3 regions of the Pantoea sp. PA1 genome follow, and region 3 is predicted to be linked to each of the others. Evidence: riboswitches for the same ligand, from Rfam matches in the RefSeq annotation. Region 3 holds a riboswitch; each other region holds the start of a gene.

Region 1 (4,400 bases), on a different contig from region 3:
CGCGCTGCTCCATCAGCCCGGCCTGAAACGCCTCATGTCCCCCATGGATCGCGGCGGCAAAGGCACCGGCCATCCGGACCGGATCGCGAGCTTTTGCTACGGCCGTGTTGAGCAACACGCCATCAAAGCCCATCTCCATCGCCTGAGCCGCCTGGCCCGGCGCGCCGATCCCCGCATCAATAATCAGCGGAATATCCTTAAACCAGGCACGCATGGCGCGCAGCCCCTCAATATTGCGCAGTCCCTGGCCGGAGCCAATCGGCGCCCCCCAGGGCATCAGCACTTCACAGCCGGCTTCCAGCAGTTTTTCACCAACAATGAGATCTTCCGTGGTGTAGGGAAACACCTGAAATCCGTCAGCGCAGAGAATGCGGGCGGCTTCCACCAGCGCAAAGGGGTCGGGTTGCAGCGTATCGGCATGACCAATCACCTCCAGCTTGATCCAGGGGGTATCAAACAGTTCACGCGCCATCTGCGCCGTGGTGACCGCCTCCTTTACCGAATGGCAGCCGGCCGTATTCGGCAGAATGCGTTTGTTGAGCTGTTGCAGCAGCGTGCGAAAGGCCGCGCCTTCCTGCCCCTCCCGTCGCAGGCTGACGGTAATGATCTCCGCGCCTGACGCGTCGATCGCCTGATGCAGAATCTCCGGCGAGGGATAACCGGCGGTGCCGAGCAGAAAACGGGATGTCGGTGCAAACTGATAGAACATGATTAACCTCCCTGCATCGGGGACAGAATTTCCAGCTGATTCCCGGCCTCAAGTCGCTGGCTGGCGTACCGGGTGCGCGGCACAAACTCACCGTTCAGGGCGGTGGCGACGGTGCGCGGATCGATCTGCTGCTCCTGCATCAGCTCCGCCAGGGTCGTTGCGTCGGTTTCAATCGCGCGTCCGTTGAGTTCAATTCGCATGGGGTGTCTCCTGAGTCAGTCGCCGCATAAGGTTTTCAGCCATTATCGGGGCCAGTAAAAAGCCGTGTCGGTAGAGGCCGTTGAGCGAGAAGCGGCCATTTTCGTAGCGCACCTCCGGCAGATTCTGCCGGTAAGCAGGACGCAACCCGGTACCGCTCTCGACGATCCGTGCTTCAGCCAGCGCCGGATGCAGGCTGTAAGCGGCGCTCAGCAGCTCCATCATCGCTTTCGCGCTAATCGGGCTGCTGTCATGGCTTTCGACCATGGTGGCACCCAGCATGAAGTGCCCATTGGCACGAGGCACCAGATAGCAGGGAAAGCGCGGATGGAGCAGCCGGACGGGACGGGAGAGGCAAATATCGGGGGTATGGAGGATCACCATTTCGCCGCGCACGGCACGCAACGCGGGCTGCTGATCGGCGGCATGGATGCCGCGACAGTCGATAATCTTTCCGCCGGGCTGACCGCTGTGAAACGGCACGCCCGCTTCTTTGAGCGTATCCTGCAGCTGCTGCAGCGCCCGACGCGGGTCGAGATGCGCTTCCCGGGCGAAGAAAAGGCCGCGAGCGAAGCGGTTTTCCAGCGCCGGTTCAACGTCGCCGGGGGCCACCCACTGATGCTGCTGCGTCATGCTGGCAAAACGCGTCAGCTCACGGCTGTCACGCGGCGGTGCAACCACCAGCGTGCCCTGCTGCACCACACCATCCACACGCTTTGCCCACCAGCCCGCGGCATGCTGGCCCCATTCGATCACCTCTGGCGGTGCACTTTCTGCCTCGCACCAGGGCGCGAGCATGCCGCCCGCCCAGTGCGAGGCTGCCCGGCAGTCAGGCTGAGTAATAATTTCGACAGCTTCTCCCCGTTCCGCCAGCAGGGTGGCGACACAGAGTCCGGCGACACCGCTGCCCAGCACCGACCAGCGGCCCTGGCTGCGTGCTCCGGAAGAAGAGAGATTCAGGATTGAGTGGGTCACATTCGCCTCGTTATCCGTTAACGAAGACCCGTGATACAGAGGGAATAGGCAGAAGCGACGCGAATGCGCTCCTGCGGCAAGTATCTGATGCGATACCCGTCTTCCTACGCCAGTATCAACTGGGTCAGGTTCTAAGGGTCGCTGAGCCGCGCGGGTGCGCTATCAGCCTCTCAGTCTCTCCGGCGAGACTCCCCTGACGGGTTTAGTTGTAAGTGAAGCGAACAGCTTCGTCAAGCAGTGTGCAGGGGCGCGACGCAGAAAGAGAGAAACAAGGAAAGATGTCGTTACCGGATCAGAGGCGCGCGGCGACGTCTATAGCAGCGCCTGCAGGGAGTGCGTCACCGCGTCGGTGACTTCCCGAATACGCGGTTCGGCACGGCGATAGTAGGTCCATTTACCCACTTTGCTGGTTTCCACCAGTCCGGCACCCTGCAGGGCTTTCAGGCATAACGAGGTGGCGGGCTGCGATAAGCCCGCCTTGTTCTGGATGAGACTGGCACAGACGCCATACTGGTCGAAGGGATAGAGCTGGGCATAGCCTGCAAACGCTTCGTCAGGGTTTTTGAGCCACATCAGCACGGCCATTCTGGTGGGATTGGCCAGTAACTTCAGGGCCTCTTCGGGTGACATGCCGCCTCACAAAACATCAGGATGGATAAACAGGGTAGTCAGTATACCCTTTCTCCGTTCCGCCATACAGGGAGGCGTGATCCACAGGATTCAGCGGATTGCCTGCTTTAATCCGCGCGGGCAGATCGGGGTTGGCGATAAAGGTGCGGCCAAAACCAAACAGGTCACCCCAGCCTTTATCCAGCATCCGCTGTGCTTTTTCGGCGGTGTAACGGCCTGAGTAGATAATGGGCGAGCGGAAGGTTTCCCGCAGCGCAATCCGGAAGCTCTCCGGCAGGTCAGGACTGTTATCCCAGTCCGCCTCGGCGATAGAGAGATAACCGATTTCCAGCTCATTGAGCAGCTGCGCGGCGCGGATATAAGTCGCATGCGGATCACTTTCGACCAGGCCCAGATAGACACGATCTTCGTCCGTGCTGCTGAAAAGCGGGGCAAACCGAACGCCGACACGATGACTGCCAAAGACCGAACTTACCGCTTCAACCACTTCACGCAGAAAACGCAGACGATTCTCAGGCGAGCCACCATATTCATCCGTGCGGAAGTTGGTGTGCTCAGAAATAAACTGATTAATCAGATAGCCGTTGGCGGAGTGAAGCTCAACGCCATCGAACCCGGCCGCTTTGGCATTTTCCGCCGCCCGCCGGTAAAGCGCCACAATCTCTTTTACTTCCGCGTTCGTCAGTGCCCGCGGCTCGCTGGGCGCGGTTAACATTCCGGCACCCGGTCCGGTTTCAATAAAGACCCGGACGTTATCGGCGGCTATCGCTGACGGCGCAACCGGGGCCTCTTTTCCTGGCTGAAGCTCATTATGGGACACCCGCCCCACGTGCCAGAGCTGGCAGAAAAGAGTGGCACCTTCCTGATGTACTGCTTCGGTGACTTTTTTCCAGCCCGCAATCTGCGCTTCACTGTGTATCCCCGGCGTCCATGCATAGCCCTGCCCGCGAGGCTCAATCTGGGTGCCTTCAGTGATCATCAGTCCGGCACCGGCGCGCTGGCGATAATATTCCACCATCATCGGACCGGGAACATTGCCTGGCTGCTCACTGCGGCAGCGGGTCAGCGGCGGCAGAACGATGCGGTTACGGAGCTGAAGGTCGCCCAGGCTCAGGGGGGTAAAAAGTGATGGCATGACTAAAAAATCCTCTGGTGTTTGAAGAGGCGACATTATATTTACACATTTAAATTTGTAAATGTGTTTGTGGGATTTTTATTTGTCCTGTGCCCGATTTTATCAGGTTATGAGAGACTTATCGCCAGGCGATGAACCTGTGGGGTAGGATTGCTGTTCCGGATGCAGACGCAATTACCCTCATAGCGCATCTATCGGAATTAACAGGGAGCTATTTGTGAACAGGCTAATCTCGTCAGACGCGCTGGGACCACGCATCTGTATTCTCGGGCCCTCTAACAGCGGAAAATCCACGCTGGCTGAGGCCCTGTCACGCAAAACAGGTCTGCCTGTGGTGCACCTGGATCAGTTGCATCATATTCCAGGCAGTCAGTGGGTGCCCAGGGAGCCGGACGTGTTCCTGCGTTTACACGCCGAAGCAGTCAGTCAGGAGAGATGGATCATGGAAGGCAACTACACCAAGTGTATTGAAGCACGACTCGCCCGGGCAACCGGACTGATTCTTCTGGATGTCAGCGTGCCCTTAGCGCTGCTGCGCTATGTCCGGCGATGCTACTCCTCCACCCCGAGGATCGGGGGACTCAGGACTCACAGAGAGCCGGTAAGCCTGGCGATGATAAACTACATTGCCCGCATCGCCCCTCAGAACCGGAAGCGGCACAGGCAGCTCTATGACTCGCTCACGCTGCCAAAACTGCTGCTCAGTTCTCCTCGCGCCATGAATATCTGCGCGGAAGAGTGGGGACTTCAGCT
Region 2 (4,400 bases), on a different contig from region 3:
TGAGCGCGGCGTGGACCGCATTACCCCGGCCGTCACCAAAAACTTCCTGAAACCGATGCTGATTGTGCTGATTGCCGCACCCATCGCAATCGTGCTGATTGGTCCAATTGGCATCTGGATCGGCAGCGGCATCTCTGCGCTGGTCTACACCGTCCATGGCTATCTCGGCTGGCTCTCGGTCGCGATTATGGGCGCGATCTGGCCCCTGCTGGTGATGACCGGTATGCACCGGGTGTTTACCCCGACCATCATTCAGACCATTGCTGAAACCGGCAAAGAGGGCATGGTGATGCCCTCCGAGATTGGTGCCAACCTGTCGCTGGGAGGATCGTCTCTGGCGGTAGCCTTCCGCACCAAAAACCGGGAACTGCGTCAGACCGCGCTCGCGGCGGCGGCCTCCGCTATCGTTGCCGGCATTTCAGAACCTGCGCTGTATGGTGTGGCCGTCCGGCTGAAACGCCCGCTCGTCGCCTGTCTGATCAGCGGTTTTATCTGCGGCGCGGTAGCAGGCATTGGCGGGCTGGCCAGCCACTCGATGGCGTCGCCTGGCCTGTTCACCAGCGTGCAGTTTTTTGATCCCACCAGCCCGATGAGTATTGTCTGGGTCGGCGCGGTGATGGTGTTGTCTGTGGTGCTGTCGTTTGTGCTGACGCTGCTGTTAGGCTTTGAAGATATCCCTGAAACCGACGCCACCACCACGACACAACCGGCAGCCGTACCCGAACGCGTCAACGCCATTAACAGCCACTAAAGGAAAGGGTCTTACCGACCCGGAAAAGAGGAATGCATGTCTGAATCAAGGTTTCCGCAAGGGTTTTTATGGGGCGGTGCACTGGCCGCCAACCAGAGCGAAGGCGGTTTTCGCGAAGGCGGAAAAGGGTTAACCACCGTCGATATGATCCCGCATGGCCCGCATCGGATGCCGGTCAAACTCGGTCTTGAAAAACGGTTTGCGCTTCGCGACGACGAGTTCTACCCGAGCCATAATGCGATCGATTTTTATCATCGTTACCGGGAGGACATCGCGCTGATGGCGGAGATGGGGTTCAGCGTGTTCCGCACCTCGATTGCCTGGAGCCGTCTCTATCCCAACGGCGATGAGCTGACACCTTGCCCGGAAGGCATTGCTTTTTACCGTTCGGTGTTTGAAGAGTGCCGGAAACATCAGATCGAACCGCTGGTCACCCTCTGCCATTTCGATGTGCCGATGCATCTGGTGACGGAGTATGGCTCGTGGCGTAACCGTAAAATGATCGACTTTTTTGCCCGCTATGCCCGCAGCTGTTTCGAGGCGTTTGATGGTCTGGTGAAGTACTGGCTGACCTTCAACGAGATTAATATCCTGCTCCACAGCCCCTTCTCCGGTGCCGGACTGGTGTTTGAACCAGACGAAAATCCGGAGCAGGTGAAATATCAGGCGGCGCATCATGAACTGGTCGCCAGCGCGCAGGTGACCCGCATTGCGCATGAGGTCAATCCGGCTAACCAGGTTGGCTGCATGCTGGCGGGCGGCAACTTCTACCCCTGGTCGAGTAAACCGGAGGATGTCTGGGCCGCGCTGGAGAAAGATCGTGAAAACCTCTTCTTTATCGATGTGCAGGCACGCGGCGCCTATCCCGCCTACGCGGCCCGGCTGTTTCGGGAGAAAGGCGTAACGCTGAAGATCGAGGAGGGTGACGCGGAAATTCTGAAAAACAGCGTCGATTTTGTTTCGTTCAGCTACTACGCCTCACGCTGCGCCTCGGCGGAGATGAACGAGCAGAACAGCAGCGCCGCCAATGTGGTGAAGTCTTTGACGAATCCCCATGTGCCGCGCAGTGAATGGGGCTGGGGCATCGATCCACTCGGATTACGGATCACCATGAACATGATGTATGACCGCTATCAGAAGCCGCTTTTCCTGGTCGAAAATGGTCTGGGCGCACGCGATGAACCCGATGCCAGTGGCGAAATCCATGACGACTACCGCATCAGCTATCTGCGTGAACACATCCGCGCTATGGGTGACGCGATTGAAGATGGCGTGCCGGTCATGGGCTACACCAGCTGGGGCTGCATCGATCTGGTGGCGGCCTCAACCGGTGAGATGAGTAAGCGCTACGGTTTTGTCTATGTTGACCGTGACGATCTCGGGCGTGGTACGCTGGCCCGCACGCGTAAGAAGTCATTCTGGTGGTATAAGAAGGTCATTGCCAGCAACGGAGCCGATCTTGAGTGACAACGTCACTTATTGAGTGTTGTGTCTGCGGTGATACGCCTGTCAGCGACGCCGCAGGTTTGCAGTCAACCTGCCGTTGTACTCTGCCGGTAATTATCGTATAACCGATGTCTCCGAGGGGTGTCCTGTTATGGGCTGAGATGGCGTAAGCCGAACCCTTTGAACCTGATCTGGGTCATGCCAGCGAAGGGACGGGTCGGCAGATATTTCTGCGTCATCTCCTGCATCACTCCCTGTTCCAGCCCGTATGCCCGGATCTCCATTGTGACAGGAGATCTGATGACACATCCGCTTTTCGAAACCGGCTTTTACGGTCGTCTGCGTCAGCAGGCTGACCCTCACTGGTACGCCTATGTGGCACATGACTTTGTACAGCAGCTCGGTCAGGGTACGCTGCCCCCCGCCGCGTTTCGCCATTATCTCACCCAGGATTATCTGTTTCTGCTGCACTTCGCCCGCGCCTGGGGCCTGCTGATAAGCAAGCTCTCCGCACCGGACGCCCTGCGCAGCGCGACGGCGTCGCTCAACGCCATCGTCAGCGAACTGCCGCTGCATCTGGACTACTGCCAGCAGTGGGGCATCAGCGAAGCGGCAATGGCGAGCGAACCGGAGGCGGTGGAAACGCTCAACTACACCCGCTATGTGCTGGATGTGGGGCACAGCGGCGATGCGCTGGAGTTGCTGACCGCGCTGATGCCCTGTGTCGCCGGGTACGCTGAAACGGGTCTGACCCTGCTACAGGATCCTGCAACCCGCTTCAGCGATAATCCTTATGCGGCGTGGATAGAAAACTACGGCGATGAGTCCTATCTGAACGGCGTTCGCAACGCCCTTTCGCTGTTTGAAACCCTGGCGGGCGAGCGTGCGGCTGAGCAGCGTTTTGCCTCACTGGCGCAGATTTTTACTACCGCCACACGGCTGGAATCCGCGTTCTGGCAGATGGGACTGAATCATGCGGCCAGTCTGCAGGTCCGCCCATGATTGCGTCAGCCTGTTCGGCGCCGCCTGGTATCGCAATCCGTCAGCTGTCACTCAGGTTGGGTCAGCAGCAGCTCTTCAGCCAGCTCACTCTGGAGATCGCGGGTGGCCAGTTTACAGCGTTGCTGGGGGCGAGCGGCGTGGGTAAAAGCAGTCTGATGCGGGTGATTGCCGGTCTGTTACCGCCTTCCTCCGGCCAGGTCAGCGGCAGTGATGGCCTGCCGCTGACCGGACGCATCGCCTGGATGGGACAACAGGACTTGCTCTATCCGTGGCTGACAGTGGAGCAGAACGTTTGTCTGGCCAGCCGCCTGAACGGGGAGAAGCCGGATCGTGAGCGGGCACAGCACCTGCTGGCGCGTGTCGGTCTGAGTCGTTATGCCACCGCACGGCCCGCGACGCTCTCCGGCGGGATGCGTCAGCGCGCCGCACTGGCTCGCACCCTCTATACCCGCCAGCCCGTGGTGCTGATGGACGAACCCTTCTCTGCGCTGGATGCCCTGACCCGCAGTCAGATTCAGACGCTGGCCGCGGAAGTGCTGGCCGGGCACACCGTGTTGCTGATAACGCATGATGCCGCAGAAGCCTGTCGATTGAGTCATCATCTGCTGGTGATCGGCCCGACGGGTATCGAAGCCTCTCCCTCCCTCCAGGGGCAGCCTCCACGGGCGGCAGAGGATGTCAGCGTCATCCGGAGTCAGGCTGCCCTGCTGAATCAGCTGAGCAGGTTAGCCGGATGACGTCAGAACAACGATCTGGCGGACTACGCCGTGGTGTGACGCTTTTTACAGGCCTCATCGGATTGTGGTGGCTCATTTCCCTTTCCGTACCCGCTTTTTTGCTGCCCTCCCCCCCGGCGGTCGCCACCGCGCTCTGGCAGAACGCCCGCTATCTCAGCCAGCACAGCCTCATCACCCTGACGGAGATCCTCAGCGGCATGGCACTGGGCGTGCTGCTGGGCGCCCTGCTGGCGCTGGGGATGTCCTTTTCACCGCGGTTGCAGCGCTGGATGATGCCGCTGGTGATCACCAGCCAGGCGATCCCGGTGTTTGCGCTGGCGCCCCTGCTGGTGCTCTGGTTCGGCTTCGGGATGAGCGCCAAAGTCGCAATGGCGGTGCTGGTCATCTTTTTCCCGGTGACCTCTGCCTTTTTTGATGGCCTGCGCCGCGTCCCGCCCGGCTATCTCGATCTGGCCCGCACGCTG
Region 3 (4,400 bases):
GCACGCAAATAACGATCGTTCTTCAGTTCACTCATCTCAACACTCTCTCAATAACAGGCGTGTAGTGTAGCACTTTCACACTTCAGCGCGGCACAGGGCGACAGTATCTTCAATCAGGCGGCGTGCCACGGTGCCGGGTGGAGGCAGCAGGGGAAGGTCATCAAAACGGAACCAGGCCGCATCCAGCAGCTCTTTGCCATCATGCTGCAGATCGCCGCTGTCATACTCCGCCATGAAGGCGGTCATCAGGGATTGCGGAAAGGGCCACGGCTGAGAGGTCACATAGCGCACGTTTTTGACGCGGATGTTGCTCTCCTCCATCACTTCGCGGGCTACGGCCTGCTCCAGCGTCTCACCGACCTCCACAAAGCCGGCCAGCACGGTATAGACCTTGTTGCGATGGCGGGCATGATTTGCCAGCAGGATTTCATCACCGCGACGGATAGCCACGATGATGCAGGGGGCGATTTGCGGATAGTAACGCTCACGGCAATGACTGCACAGGCAGGCAAATTCATGCCTGCTGTGATGCATTTCATGGCCGCAGTAGCCGCACCAGCGATGAGAGCGGTAAAACTCCGCCAGCTGCACCCCCCGCCCCGCCAGCTGAAACAGTCCGACATCCTGATCGATCAACTGCCGCACGGAGAACATATCGGCAGAGCGTGACGCACAAATCAGCCAGACATTTTCGCCCTGCCACTCTCCGATAAGGCGTGCTTTACTGCCAGTCAGACCAAAATTTTCGGCGTTTCCGTGGGGTAAATCACCTTGTGGCAACCAAAGTTTCTGTTCATGGCTGACAATCCACCATCCAGCGTCTACGCTTGAGATTTCGCATTGCATTTATTTCGTCATCCTTAGCGTCAAATCGTACGCTGAAGCCCTGATGTTAAGTGTGTTGATAAACAACTATAACTCACATGGAGTCAGATATGCTTAACCAGTTAAACGTCCTGGCTGAACGCGTAGGTGGCAGTAATGAGCTGGTCGATTCCTGGCTCGAAGCCCGTCGCCAGCTGCTGGTGACCTATTATCATCTGGTCGGCCTGAAGCCCAACAAAGAAGCCCTGACCCGTCTCGATGAGCAGGCGCTGGACAACTTCTGTCACAGCCTGGTCGATTATCTTTCGGCCGGTCACTTCAGTATTTATGAACGTGTTATCAGTGAAATGAACGGTGACAGCCCGATGATTGCGGCTGCGCAGATCTATCCGCCACTGGAAGCCAACACCGAGCGGCTGATGCAGCTCTATGATGGTCACCTGCAACAGGCGATAGACGATGAAAACTGCATGACTTTCCAGCAGGCGCTTTCAGAAGTGGGCGAAGTGCTGGAGTCGCGCTTCACGCTGGAAGATAAGCTGATCCAGCTGGCATGGGATAATCAGCTGGCTACCCCGCCGGTTGCCAATGACAGTCAGATTGCCCGTCCCGCTTAACCGGTATCACCACCAAAAGGGTTGAGATTATCCACTCGCCCTTTTATGCTGAAGAGGTTCCGAGGCCACTACGCCGACGAACCTTTTTTATTTTTTGCTGTGAAAAACACGATTTTTACGCCCGATCTGCCGGTCAGATTGGTGTGTAGAAAGCGCTTCTTGTCGGAGTGCCCAGCCGGGCTGAGACCGTTAATTCGGGATCCGCGGAACCTGATCAGGTTAGAACCTGCGAAGGGAACAAGAGTAAATTTTTACGGTATGCCAGCATTCTTATGCTGCCGATACCGCTACTCCTTCCGAACTCCGGACAAGCATCGTTCCCCATGAACAGGAAGATTGCTATGTCTGACCCAAAAATGACCCGTCGTGAACAACGTGCCCAGGCGCAGGAATTTATCGATTCCCTGCAAAGCGGCAGTGCATTTCCCCAGTCCCGTCGCATCTGGATAACCGGCAGCCGTGACGATATTCGCGTTCCGATGCGCGAGATCACACTAAGCCCGACCCACACCGGTGGCAGCAAAGCGCAGCCGACCTATGAGCCAAACGAAGCGGTGCCGGTTTACGACACGGCAGGTGCCTATGGCGATCCCGCAGCACAGATCGATGTTCATCGCGGCCTGGAAAAACTGCGCGCCCGCTGGATAGCGGAACGCGATGACAGCGAATACCTGCCACAAAACAGTTCCGGCTACACCCAGCAACGGCTGGCTGATGAGGGGCTGGACCATCTGCGCTTCGATCACTTACCGACGCCGCGCCGGGCCTGTGCAGGCCGCCGCGTCACCCAGCTGCATTATGCCCGCCAGGGGATCATCACCCCGGAAATGGAGTTTATTGCGCTGCGGGAAAATATGGGCCGTGAACGGATGCGCAGTGAAGTGCTGCTGCAACAGCATCCGGGCCACAGTTTTGGCGCGCATCTGCCAGCCAGCATCACACCGGAGTTTGTGCGGCAGGAGGTGGCAGCCGGACGGGCCATCATCCCTGCCAATATCAATCACCCGGAATCGGAGCCGATGATTATCGGCCGCAACTTTCTGGTTAAGGTGAATGCCAATATCGGTAACTCGGCGGTCACCTCCTCCATTGAAGAGGAAGTGGAAAAACTGGTCTGGTCGACGCGCTGGGGTGCCGATACGGTGATGGATCTCTCTACCGGCCGCTATATTCATGAAACGCGCGAGTGGATTCTGCGGAACAGCCCGGTCCCCATCGGCACAGTGCCGATCTATCAGGCGCTGGAAAAAGTGAACGGCGTGGCCGAGGCGCTGAACTGGGACGTTTTCCGCGACACGCTGCTTGAGCAGGCGGAACAGGGGGTGGATTACTTCACGATACACGCTGGCGTCCTGCTGCGTTATGTCCCGATGACGGCGAAGCGGCTGACCGGGATCGTGTCGCGCGGCGGATCGATCATGGCGAAATGGTGCCTGTCGCATCATCAGGAGAACTTCCTTTATCAGCATTTCCGGGAGATTTGTGAAATCTGCGCCGCTTACGATGTGTCACTGTCGCTGGGCGATGGTCTGCGGCCGGGTTCGATTCAGGATGCGAACGATGAGGCCCAGTTCGCTGAGCTGCGTACCCTGGGCGAACTGACGCGTATTGCCTGGGAATATGATGTACAGGTGATGATTGAAGGGCCGGGCCATGTGCCAATGCATATGATCCGCCGCAACATGACCGAACAGCTCGACCTGTGCGATGAAGCCCCCTTCTACACCCTCGGCCCGCTGACCACCGACATCGCACCGGGCTATGACCACTTTACCTCCGGAATCGGGGCCGCCATGATTGGCTGGTTTGGCTGCGCCATGCTCTGTTACGTCACACCTAAAGAGCATCTGGGGCTGCCGAACAAAGAGGATGTCAAACAGGGGCTGATCACCTACAAAATCGCGGCACATGCTGCTGACCTGGCTAAAGGCCATCCCGCCGCGCAGATCCGCGATAACGCCATGTCCAAAGCGCGCTTTGAATTCCGCTGGGAAGATCAGTTCAACCTGGCTTTAGACCCTCATACCGCCCGCGCCATGCATGATGAAACCCTGCCGCAGGAGTCAGGCAAAGTGGCCCATTTCTGTTCAATGTGCGGCCCTAAATTCTGCTCAATGAAGATTTCTCAGGAGGTGCGCGAGTTTGCGGCACGCCAGGATAGCCGCGCTGAACCGGTGGAAGTGGGCATGGCCCGGATGTCAGAGCATTTCCGCAGCCGCGGGGGTGAGCTTTATCACTCTGCCGATGTTATTGAGGAGGAGTAACCATGTCTGCCTTTCCTGCTACCGCCCCGCGCCTGGGGCTCTATCCGGTGGTTGACAGCCCCGCCTGGATTGAACGCCTGCTGACGGCGGGCGTGCGCACATTGCAGCTGCGCATAAAAGATCAGCCTGATGAGATTGCCGAACCCGCGATTGCTCAGGCGATAGCGCTGGGCAAACGCTACGATGCGCGCCTGTTTATCAACGATTACTGGGAGCTGGCGATCAGACATGACGCCTATGGTGTGCATCTGGGTCAGGAAGATCTGGATGTTGCCGATCTCGCCCGGATTCGCCAGGCAGGATTGCGGCTCGGGATCTCCACCCATGATGATACCGAGCTGGATCGTGCCCTGGCGATCCAGCCCTCTTACATTGCGCTGGGACATATCTTCCCGACGCAGACCAAAGCGATGCCTTCTGCGCCTCAGGGCGTGGAACAACTGAAGCGACATCTGGCACGCCTGACGCACATCCCCACCGTGGCGATTGGCGGTATCTCGATTGCCCGGGCACCGGAAGTCCTGGCAACCGGCGTGGGCAGCATTGCTGTGGTGAGTGCGATTACCCAGGCAGATGACTGGCGTGAAGCCACGCGCACCCTGCTGGCGCTGGCAGAGCCTCACGGATAGCGATTTCCGGAACCTGTCCCGCATCCTGGCGGCAAATGCGGTAACGTCCACCACTTTCCGGGAAA

The links. Region 3 has a riboswitch for thiamine pyrophosphate ahead of thiC (phosphomethylpyrimidine synthase ThiC). Riboswitches for the same ligand answer to the same signal wherever they lie in the genome.
Region 1: linked by a shared signal. The riboswitch ahead of AC1V0D_RS15280 (FAD-dependent oxidoreductase) and the one ahead of thiC (phosphomethylpyrimidine synthase ThiC) in region 3 are both predicted to bind thiamine pyrophosphate.
Region 2: linked by a shared signal. The riboswitch ahead of tenA (thiaminase II) and the one ahead of thiC (phosphomethylpyrimidine synthase ThiC) in region 3 are both predicted to bind thiamine pyrophosphate.

What each region holds. Positions count from the first base shown of each region.
Region 1 covers NZ_JBXGEE010000003.1:384,101-388,500, forward strand. The annotation lists gene AC1V0D_RS15270 (thiazole synthase) at 1-709, opposite strand, end outside; gene thiS (sulfur carrier protein ThiS) at 712-909, opposite strand; gene AC1V0D_RS15280 (FAD-dependent oxidoreductase) at 899-1,882, opposite strand; TPP riboswitch at 1,967-2,087, opposite strand; gene AC1V0D_RS15285 (ArsR/SmtB family transcription factor) at 2,195-2,512, opposite strand; gene AC1V0D_RS15290 (alkene reductase) at 2,529-3,647, opposite strand; gene AC1V0D_RS15295 (P-loop NTPase family protein) at 3,865-4,400, shown strand, end outside.
Region 2 covers NZ_JBXGEE010000003.1:110,435-114,834, reverse strand. The annotation lists gene ascF (PTS cellobiose/arbutin/salicin transporter subunit IIBC) at 1-751, shown strand, start outside; gene AC1V0D_RS13990 (6-phospho-beta-glucosidase) at 788-2,218, shown strand; TPP riboswitch at 2,325-2,427, shown strand; gene tenA (thiaminase II) at 2,498-3,199, shown strand; gene AC1V0D_RS13980 (ABC transporter ATP-binding protein) at 3,196-3,936, shown strand; gene AC1V0D_RS13975 (ABC transporter permease) at 3,933-4,400, shown strand, end outside.
Region 3 covers NZ_JBXGEE010000011.1:14,708-19,107, reverse strand. The annotation lists gene hemE (uroporphyrinogen decarboxylase) at 1-35, opposite strand, end outside; gene nudC (NAD(+) diphosphatase) at 76-846, opposite strand; gene AC1V0D_RS21750 (Rsd/AlgQ family anti-sigma factor) at 936-1,442, shown strand; TPP riboswitch at 1,596-1,696, shown strand; gene thiC (phosphomethylpyrimidine synthase ThiC) at 1,784-3,706, shown strand; gene thiE (thiamine phosphate synthase) at 3,709-4,335, shown strand.